One region of the Caballeronia sp. GAWG2-1 genome, then DNA from elsewhere that is predicted to be linked to it. Evidence: riboswitches for the same ligand, from Rfam matches in the RefSeq annotation. Region 1 holds a riboswitch; the other holds the start of a gene.
The links. A riboswitch is a leader RNA that binds a small molecule or an ion and turns the genes downstream of it on or off. The one in region 1 is predicted to bind thiamine pyrophosphate.

Region 1 (4,381 bases):
ACGCGGCGATAGCGGATTGGCTGCATTGGTTTGGATAGAGATGCACCGATGACCCAAAAACTCCGCCAAAAATCAAGCAATTCGTTTTTATTCCTGTTGTTATCTCGTATTAAAAATCATCTATATGCCTTGAATGGCGTTTTAAGCTCAACCGACTTCAGAATAGGATGGAGCCAAAGCGGATACCGAGGAATTTTGAAGGTCCTGCTCTTACTCGATTAATCAACCTGCTTCCAAGCACTATAACCAATGCAATTGAAAGCAATGAAGCAACGCTTCAAATTTTTCGAATTTGCTTATTTTTGAGTCTATCGGGACTAGACACGGAGGGGGCCATTGCGCCTTGCATAGCGGACATGCTGCATTATGTCTTCATGAACGCAGCTCCATGCACACGAGTATGTGCTACGTTTTTTAAAAAACAATCGCTCAAAGAAGCTAAATATAAATGTGGATGTGGTCGCTACAGCGCGCCATTCATTCACGTGACATGAGTTATTTTTAGACGCCTGTTGTGTCACGGACGTCGTGTGCAGATACGGGAGAAAGTGTCCGGCAAGCTTTTCATTGGACGCCACCTGATCGCGCTATAACGCGTCGGTAGAGGAAACAGCAGCGTTTTAGCTCAAGCGTCCATCACCTGATATTTCGAGACCATTCGCATTAGCGGCTAACTAGTTGCACTCGTGGCGGTTCGTGTTACGGCGTGCTATGAGAAAGGGGGATGGTGGCTCGGAAGCGCGCGAGATATCTTAGGTAATGAAACTGATGACGTAAGGGACCACGGTGCTCTTTTCAACAAGTCAAGTCAAGCTAGCCCCGATTCCTATCTACGATAGTTGCTATCTTTTTAAGAAGCGTCGGGCGGCGATTCAGTTCTATTCGAAAGCCCTTGCCTACAAGGGCCAGATTCCTGCGCTCAAACCAACCCCCGCCGCCGATAATCAAACCAAAACGACAACGCAACGCTCATCAAAATCACGACCGTGGCAACAACCGTCCACTGCGTGATGATTTCCCCAAGCAACAAAGCGCCCAATAAAACCGCGACGACCGGATTCACGTAAAGACAACTCGTCGCGACAATCGTGCTCGTGTTCCGTATGAGAAAGTTATAAGCGACATACGCGGCCATCGATCCGATTACGACGAGATACAAGAACGAAAACCCCGCGCCCATGCTCACTTGGCCAAGGCGCTCGCCTGACACGAACGCGATGACAGTCGCGATAAGCCCGCCAAGCCCGATCTGCAACGCAGTCGACATCAGCAGATCGGAAGGCTGCGAAAGACGGCTTGCCAAATGCGCCCCGCCCGCCCAAAAAATTGCCGCGCACAAGATGGCAAGCGTGCCGACGGTCGAGCTCGGCGAGGGATCGCCATGATTGAGCAACACGATACCCAAGAGACCCAGCGCCACCGCAAACCATTCGCCCTTCGCCACACTGCGCCCGGCAAGCGCGGTGAAGATCGTCGCGAAGAGCGGCACGGTAGCCACCATCACGGCAGCCGTGCCGGTTCCCACCGTGCGCATGCCGTAAGCCATCATCCCGCTCGACAAACCTTCGAGCAAAGTCCCGACGATCGCTGCATTACGTACTTCACGCGCCGTCGGCCACACCGCCTTGCGATGCACGGCAATCACGAAGAGACCGACGCCAGCGCACAGGTTACGCAGGCCGCCGAGCATGAGCGGCGGAAACGATTCGAGCGCCAGGTGAATGCCGAGATACGTCGATCCCCACACGAGATAAACGACGGCCAACGCGAGCGCGACGCGTCCCTTGAGGCTGCGAGGAGCGCGAAACGGAAAGCGGTCGGGAAAACCGAGCGGCAGACGCGGAGGTACGGCAGACATGCATTACTCCGCGAAGCGCGCCCGGATCGGGGCAAGAGACTTGCAATGGGGACTGCCGCCAATCGACCGAACGGGGCATGAGCTTGAAGAACGCGCGCGCCAGGTGACGAACGAGGCGGGACTGACGATGGACGGCATGACGGAGCGAAAGAAGTGCGGAAGCGACAGGCGGGGCGACTGCTGACGACATCCGGGTAAGTACCGAAAATCGCGCGCTCGCCATTATGCAGTAAGCGCCTGCGCTTCAGCGCAAACTTCGCGAACGGTTGCCAAGATGCCACGCCACGATGTATGGTGACGCCTGCTAACGCGGGGGTCCTGCGTTGCACATCGCGATTCGTCCGGCTGCGTCGACTGAATGGCCCGTGCAATGTGGGTGAGAAATACCCTTTGAACCTGATCTGGATAATGCCAGCGCAGGGAAGCGTTCGGGCCTCGGCGCACGGTATCTCTCTCACGCGCCACGTCTTCTCGGGCCCGCACCTTTCCATCTCGTTCCTCCCTGTCTAGCTCCTGAATCAGCCGAGCTCGCCGGCGTTCGTTTGTTCGTCGTTCATTCGATCGCCCGCGTGCTCGCTGTCAATTACCGTCCCTGCGACTGAAAAGGAGAAACAGCACATGAATGCGAATCCCAAGTTCCTGTCCGAAAACGCCATCGTCGATGCAGCCGCCATCGCGCCGCTGCCCAACTCGCGCAAGGTCTACGTGACGGGTTCGACGCCCGACATCCGCGTGCCGATGCGCGAGATCACGCAGTCCGACACGCCCGACAGTTTCGGCGGCGAAAAGAATCCGCCGGTGTACGTGTACGACACGTCCGGCCCCTACTCCGATCCGGACGCGAAGATCGACATCCGCTCCGGTTTGCCCGCGTTGCGCGCCGGCTGGATCGAAGCGCGCGGCGACACCGAGGAACTCGCGGGTCTTTCGAGCGAATTCGGCCGCGAGCGCGCCGCCGATCCGAAAACGGCCGAGCTGCGCTTCCCGGATCTGCATCGTCATCCGCGACGCGCGACGCCCGGCAAGAACGTGTCGCAGATGCATTACGCGCGGCAGGGCATCGTCACGCCGGAGATGGAATACATCGCCATTCGCGAGAATCAGCGCCGCGCCGAATACCTCGAAAGCCTCAAGACGAGCGGTCCGAACGGCGAAAAGCTCGCCGCGATGATGGGCCGTCAGCATCCCGGCCAGTCGTTCGGCGCGGTGCCTTTCGACAAGGACGCCCTGAAGGCCATCACGCCCGAGTTCGTACGCGATGAAGTGGCGCGCGGCCGCGCGATCATCCCCGCGAACATCAATCACCCGGAAAGCGAGCCGATGATCATCGGGCGCAACTTCCTCGTGAAGATCAACGCGAACATCGGCAATTCGGCGGTGAGTTCGTCGATCGGCGAGGAAGTCGACAAGATGACCTGGGCGATCCGCTGGGGCGGCGACACGGTGATGGACTTGTCCACGGGCAAGCACATTCACGAGACGCGCGAGTGGATCATCCGCAATTCGCCGGTGCCGATCGGCACGGTGCCGATCTATCAGGCGCTCGAAAAGGTCAACGGCAAGGCCGAAGACCTGACCTGGGAAATCTTTCGCGACACGCTCGTCGAGCAAGCCGAGCAAGGCGTCGATTACTTCACCATTCACGCGGGCGTGCGCCTGCAATACGTGCCGCTGACGGCCAACCGCATGACGGGTATCGTCTCGCGCGGCGGCTCGATCATGGCGAAATGGTGTCTCGCGCATCATCGGGAAAGCTTTATCTACGAGCACTTCGAAGACATCTGCGAGATCATGAAGCAGTACGACGTCTCGTTCTCGCTCGGCGACGGCCTGCGTCCCGGCTCCATCTACGACGCGAACGACGAAGCCCAGCTCGGTGAACTGAAGACGCTCGGCGAACTCACGCAGATCGCGTGGAAGCACGACGTGCAAGTGATGATCGAAGGCCCCGGCCATGTGCCGATGCAGCTCATCAAGGAGAACATGGACCTGCAGCTGGAATGGTGCGACGAGGCGCCCTTCTACACGCTCGGGCCGCTCACCACCGACATCGCGCCGGGCTACGATCACATCACCTCGGGCATCGGCGCGGCGATGATCGGCTGGTTCGGCACCGCCATGCTTTGCTACGTCACGCCGAAGGAGCATCTCGGACTTCCGAACAAGGACGACGTGAAGACCGGCATCATCACGTACAAGCTCGCGGCGCACGCGGCCGATCTGGCGAAGGGTCATCCAGGCGCGCAGGTGCGCGACAACGCGCTATCCAAGGCACGCTTCGAGTTTCGCTGGGAAGACCAGTTCAACCTCGGCCTCGATCCCGACAAGGCGCGCGAGTTTCACGACGAAACCTTGCCGAAGGATTCCGCCAAGGTCGCGCATTTCTGCTCGATGTGCGGCCCGCACTTCTGCTCGATGAAGATCACGCAGGACGTGCGCGACTTCGCGGCCAAGCAAGGCGTCTCCGAAAGCGATGCGCTCGCCAAGGGCATGCAGACCAAGGCCATCGAGTTCGTGAAGAAG
Region 2 (4,381 bases), on a different contig from region 1:
AACGTGCGCAGACCGTAGGGATTGGTCACGCCCTTGCCGGTGCCGATGGGCGCGCCCCAGGGCATCAACGCCTCGCAGCCGGCATCGAGCAGACGGCGGCCGATCACGAGATCCTCGGTGCAATAAGGCAGCACCTTGAAGCCGTCGCGCACGAGCTTGCCCGCCGCTTCGACGAGGCCGATCGGGTCGGGCTGCAACGTGTAGTCGTCGCCGATCAGTTCCAGCTTGATCCACGGCGTGTCGAAAACCTCGCGCGCCATGTAGGCGGTGGTCAGCACTTCATCGACGCTATGGCAGCCCGCCGTGTTTGGCAGCAGCGCGACGCCGTGACGCTTGAGGACATCGAAAAAACCGGCCTCGCCAGTCTCGGACTGACGGCGCAGCGCGACGGTCACCATGCCGGGCCGCGCGGCATCGATGGAATCCGAAAGCGATTGCAGCGACGGATAACGCGATGTGCCGAGCAGCACACGGCTCGGGAACGTCTGGCCGTAGAGCGTGAGGCTATGGGCGGCGGTGTGTGAGGTCATGATTCGATCCTTCGGATTCGATAGATTCAGCCGCCCGCGACGGGCGACACGACGTCGAGCTTGTCGCCGGCTCGAAGCGTCTTCGTGCCGTGCTCGCCGCGCGCGACGAACTGTCCGTTGAGCGCGACCGCGAACGGCGGTTTTGCGCCGAATGCGGCGAGCGCGTCGGTGACGGTGGCGGCATCGGTCAGACTGAATTCGCGCTGATTGATGTGGATGTTCATGGCTTTGACTTTCGATGACTAGAGCGCGGCCGCGATGGGCGGTTCGCTATGCAGAAGTTCGGACCAGCGCGCGCCGCCGCGATAATCCGCGAACGATGCGGCGTCCGCGACGGTTCCGCCCGCGATGGCTTGGGCGAGTGCGCAGGCGGCATCGGCGACTTCCGGCGCGATCAGGAAGCCGTGCCGATACAGGCCGTTCACGCGCACGGTCCGCGCCCCGTCCCAGACGATGGCCGGCCGATGATCCGGCAGCGTCGGCCGGCACTGAGAATTGAGTTCGAGGATGCGCGCCTCGCCGAAACCCGGATGCACCGCGAACGCCGCACTCATCAGTTCCAGCGCCGAGCGCACGCTCACGGGCGACATGTCCTCGCCTTCGACTTCGGTCGCGCCGATCACGTAAAGATCGTCCTCTTTCGGCGCGATATACAGCGGATAACGCGGATGCAGCAGCCGCACCGGCCGCGACAACCCGATGCCCGGCGCATGCACGCGCGCCACTTCCCCGCGAATACCACGCAACGCGGGCCACGCCGTTTTGCCGCCCAGCCCACGGCAATCGATGATCCAGCGCGCGTCGGGCAGGGCATCGACCGGAGAATTCCAGTGCGTGCGCACGCCGCGCGCCCCAAGTCCGGCCGCGAGCGCTCGAAGCGCCTGACGATTGTCGAGTTGACCTTCGTGCGGCAGCAGCCAGCCTTGCGCGAAACGCGTGCCGAGCGCGGGTTCCGCTTGCGCGACTTCCGCGCCCGCGAGCTTGACGAAGCCGCCATCGAGCAAGCTTGCAGGCGCGTTGGCGCGCAACCTGCGTTCGAATAGCGGCGCTTCCGCGCGATCCGCGCCGTGCCAGACGACGAGCGTGCCGTTGCGCTGAAAGTAAACCGGCTCGGGCAACTCGGCGATGAGACCCGGCCAGCGTTCCAGCGACGCCGCGCCGAGTTCGACGACGAGCGGCTCCGCACTCGTCGCCTCGGCGAGCGGCGCGAGCATCGCGGCGGCCACCCACGCAGCCGACTGCGTGCCCGCCGCGTCGCCGCGCTCGTATAGCGCGACGCCGTGGCCCGCGCCCGCGAGTTGCCACGCCACGAGCCGCCCGACGAGTCCTCCGCCGATGACGGCGAAGTCTGGCCGGCGCGCGGCGGGCTGATCGATCGTGTTCACTTTTCCGATGTCTCCTGTCGATCGAAACGAGGCTGGGCGCCGCTCCGGTCTTATCCACGACTGATAACGCCGTGCAGCAAACGCACGAACGCGAAGACAAAACTTGCAGAGGAGAGACCGGCCCGGCAGCGGCAACGCAAACAACGCGCGCCAGGCGGAAAAGAAAGATGATGGAAGAACCTGGAGGAAAGGCGCGACGGCCGCGCGTTCTCCGGAAACTTCCCTCGCCGGTATTACCCGGATCGGGTGCAAAGGGTCTCTCTCAGCCTCGCCGCGCCAGCACACCGATAATTCGATGACATCGCGCGCGAAGCACCCCTGTTTCGTCGAAGATCATTAGACCATGAAAGCCAAAGCCGCTGCAAACCGGGATTCCCCGCCTTTGGTCGCCTCGGTCGGCACTCTGGCACAATGCCGCGAGCATGGTTCTCCGCATGGTTGTGCGAATGAGCACGGAATTAAGCGGCAGTTAAGGGAACCTCTGAACAATCTGCGGGACAGGAAAGAGGCTGCGCGTGCGAGTATCGCGGCGCGGTGCGTCCATTCGTAACTCGGACCGGCATATCATCAGGAAGGTCATGGCCAATTCTCAACCGGAAAACACGCAGCAACAAGCCGACACGGTCTCTGCGTGGAGCCTCATCAAGCCCTACTGGGTCTCGGAGGAGCGCGGCTTCGCGTGGGGTCTGCTCGTTGCCATCATCGCGATCAACATGACGGTCGTATGGATCAACGTGCGGCTCAACAGCTGGAGCGCGGCGTTCTACAACGCGCTGCAGAACAAGAACGTCCACGACTTTCCGCACCTGCTGCTGGTCTTCACCGGCCTCGCCTTCGCGTACATTCTGCTCGCGGTTTATGGGCGGTATCTGCGGCAGATGCTCGGCTTCCGCTGGCGCCAGTGGCTGACCAACAAGTATCTCGAACAGTGGTTCGGCGACCGCGCTTTTTACCGCATAGAACGCGACCGTCTCGCCGATAACCCCGACCAGCGGATCAGCGACGACCTGCAATCCTTCGCGACCACCACGCTGTCTCTGTCGCTCGATCTGCTTTCCACGCTCGTCACGCTCGTCACGTTCATCACCATTTTGTGGACGCTCGCGGGCGCGCTGACCATCACGGCATTCGGCACGCCGCTCGTCATTCCCGGCTACATGGTCTGGGCGGCGGCGCTTTACGCGATCATCGGCTCGGTCATCATCCAGAAGGTCGGACATCCGCTGGTGTCGATCAACTACCAGCAACAGAAGGTCGAGGCCGATTTCCGCTTCGGGCTGATCCGCGTGCGCGAGAATGCCGAGCAGATCGCGTTTTACGATGGCATCGCCACCGAGACGGCCAACGCGAAGACCATTTTCCAGCGCATTCGCGACAACTGGTGGATGATCATGAAGTACACGAAGCGCATGACCTTCGTGCTCAGTTTCTACGGACAGATCGCCATCATCTTCCCGATCATGGTTGCCGCGCCGCGCTATTTCGCGGGCGCGTTCTCGTTCGGCGTCTTGATGCAGATTTCATCGGCGTTCGGCACGGTCAGCGATTCGTTCTCCTGGTTCATCAACAGTTACTCGACCTTGGTCGAATGGCGCGCCACGGTGAATCGTCTGCGCGAATTCAAGCGTGTGATGCGCTCGACGCATATCCGCGAGGAAACGTCGCCGGCAACGGCGCATGGCGGTATCAACCTGCATTACACGAGCACGAAAGCGCTGACTACCAAGGGGCTTGCGCTCGCGTTGCCGAATGGCACGCCGCTTTCGCGCGTGGGCGATGTGACGATAGAACCGGGATCGCGCTGGCTCATAGTCGGGCCGTCGGGCGCGGGCAAGAGCACGCTGATGCGGGCTCTGGCGGGCCTTTGGCCGTTTGGCGACGGTAGTATCGACGCACCCGTCGACGCGAAGATGCTGTTTATCCCGCAAGTGAGCTATCTGCCGATCGGCACGCTGCGCGCGGCGTTGAGCTATCCGTCGCCGGGTGGCACCTTCACCGACGAGGAATCGCGCGAGGCGCTGCGTCTGTGCAATCTGGCCGAGTATGGCGACCGCCTGGAAGAAAATGCGCACTGGGCGCGCAGCTTGTCGCCGGGCGAGCAACAGCGTCTTGCCGCCGCGCGCGTGCTGCTGCACAAGCCCGACTTCCTGTTCCTCGACGAAGCCACCAGCGCCCTCGATGCGGATAACGAACTGCATATCTACAACACGCTCGTCGAACGTTTGCCGAAGGCGGCGATTTTGAGCGTTGCGCACCGGGAGTCGGTGGCGCTGTTCCATGATTATCGGATCGAGATAGAGAGGACGATGGCGGAGGCTTGATTCCGTCTCTTGCTGAAGGAAGAACCGCATCCGCGAGCAATTGTGGGTGCGGTTTTTTTTGGTGGCATAACCCCGCCAACAAAAAAGGGCGAACCCCAAAGGTCCGCCCTTTCGTCCCATCATCCCCGCTCTCTTATCGCGGCAA

Region 2: linked by a shared signal. The riboswitch ahead of NCR98_RS12245 (FAD-dependent oxidoreductase) and the one ahead of thiC (phosphomethylpyrimidine synthase ThiC) in region 1 are both predicted to bind thiamine pyrophosphate.

Annotation. Positions count from the first base shown of each region.
Region 1 is NZ_JALQDD010000007.1:7,710-12,090, reverse strand. It holds gene NCR98_RS04880 (EamA family transporter) at 920-1,858, opposite strand; TPP riboswitch at 2,160-2,299, shown strand; gene thiC (phosphomethylpyrimidine synthase ThiC) at 2,477-4,381, shown strand, end outside.
Region 2 is NZ_JALQDD010000019.1:26,124-30,504, forward strand. It holds gene NCR98_RS12235 (thiazole synthase) at 1-530, opposite strand, end outside; gene thiS (sulfur carrier protein ThiS) at 557-754, opposite strand; gene NCR98_RS12245 (FAD-dependent oxidoreductase) at 773-1,915, opposite strand; TPP riboswitch at 2,118-2,245, opposite strand; gene NCR98_RS12250 (ABC transporter ATP-binding protein/permease) at 2,494-4,236, shown strand; gene NCR98_RS12255 (glutamate synthase subunit beta) at 4,370-4,381, opposite strand, start outside.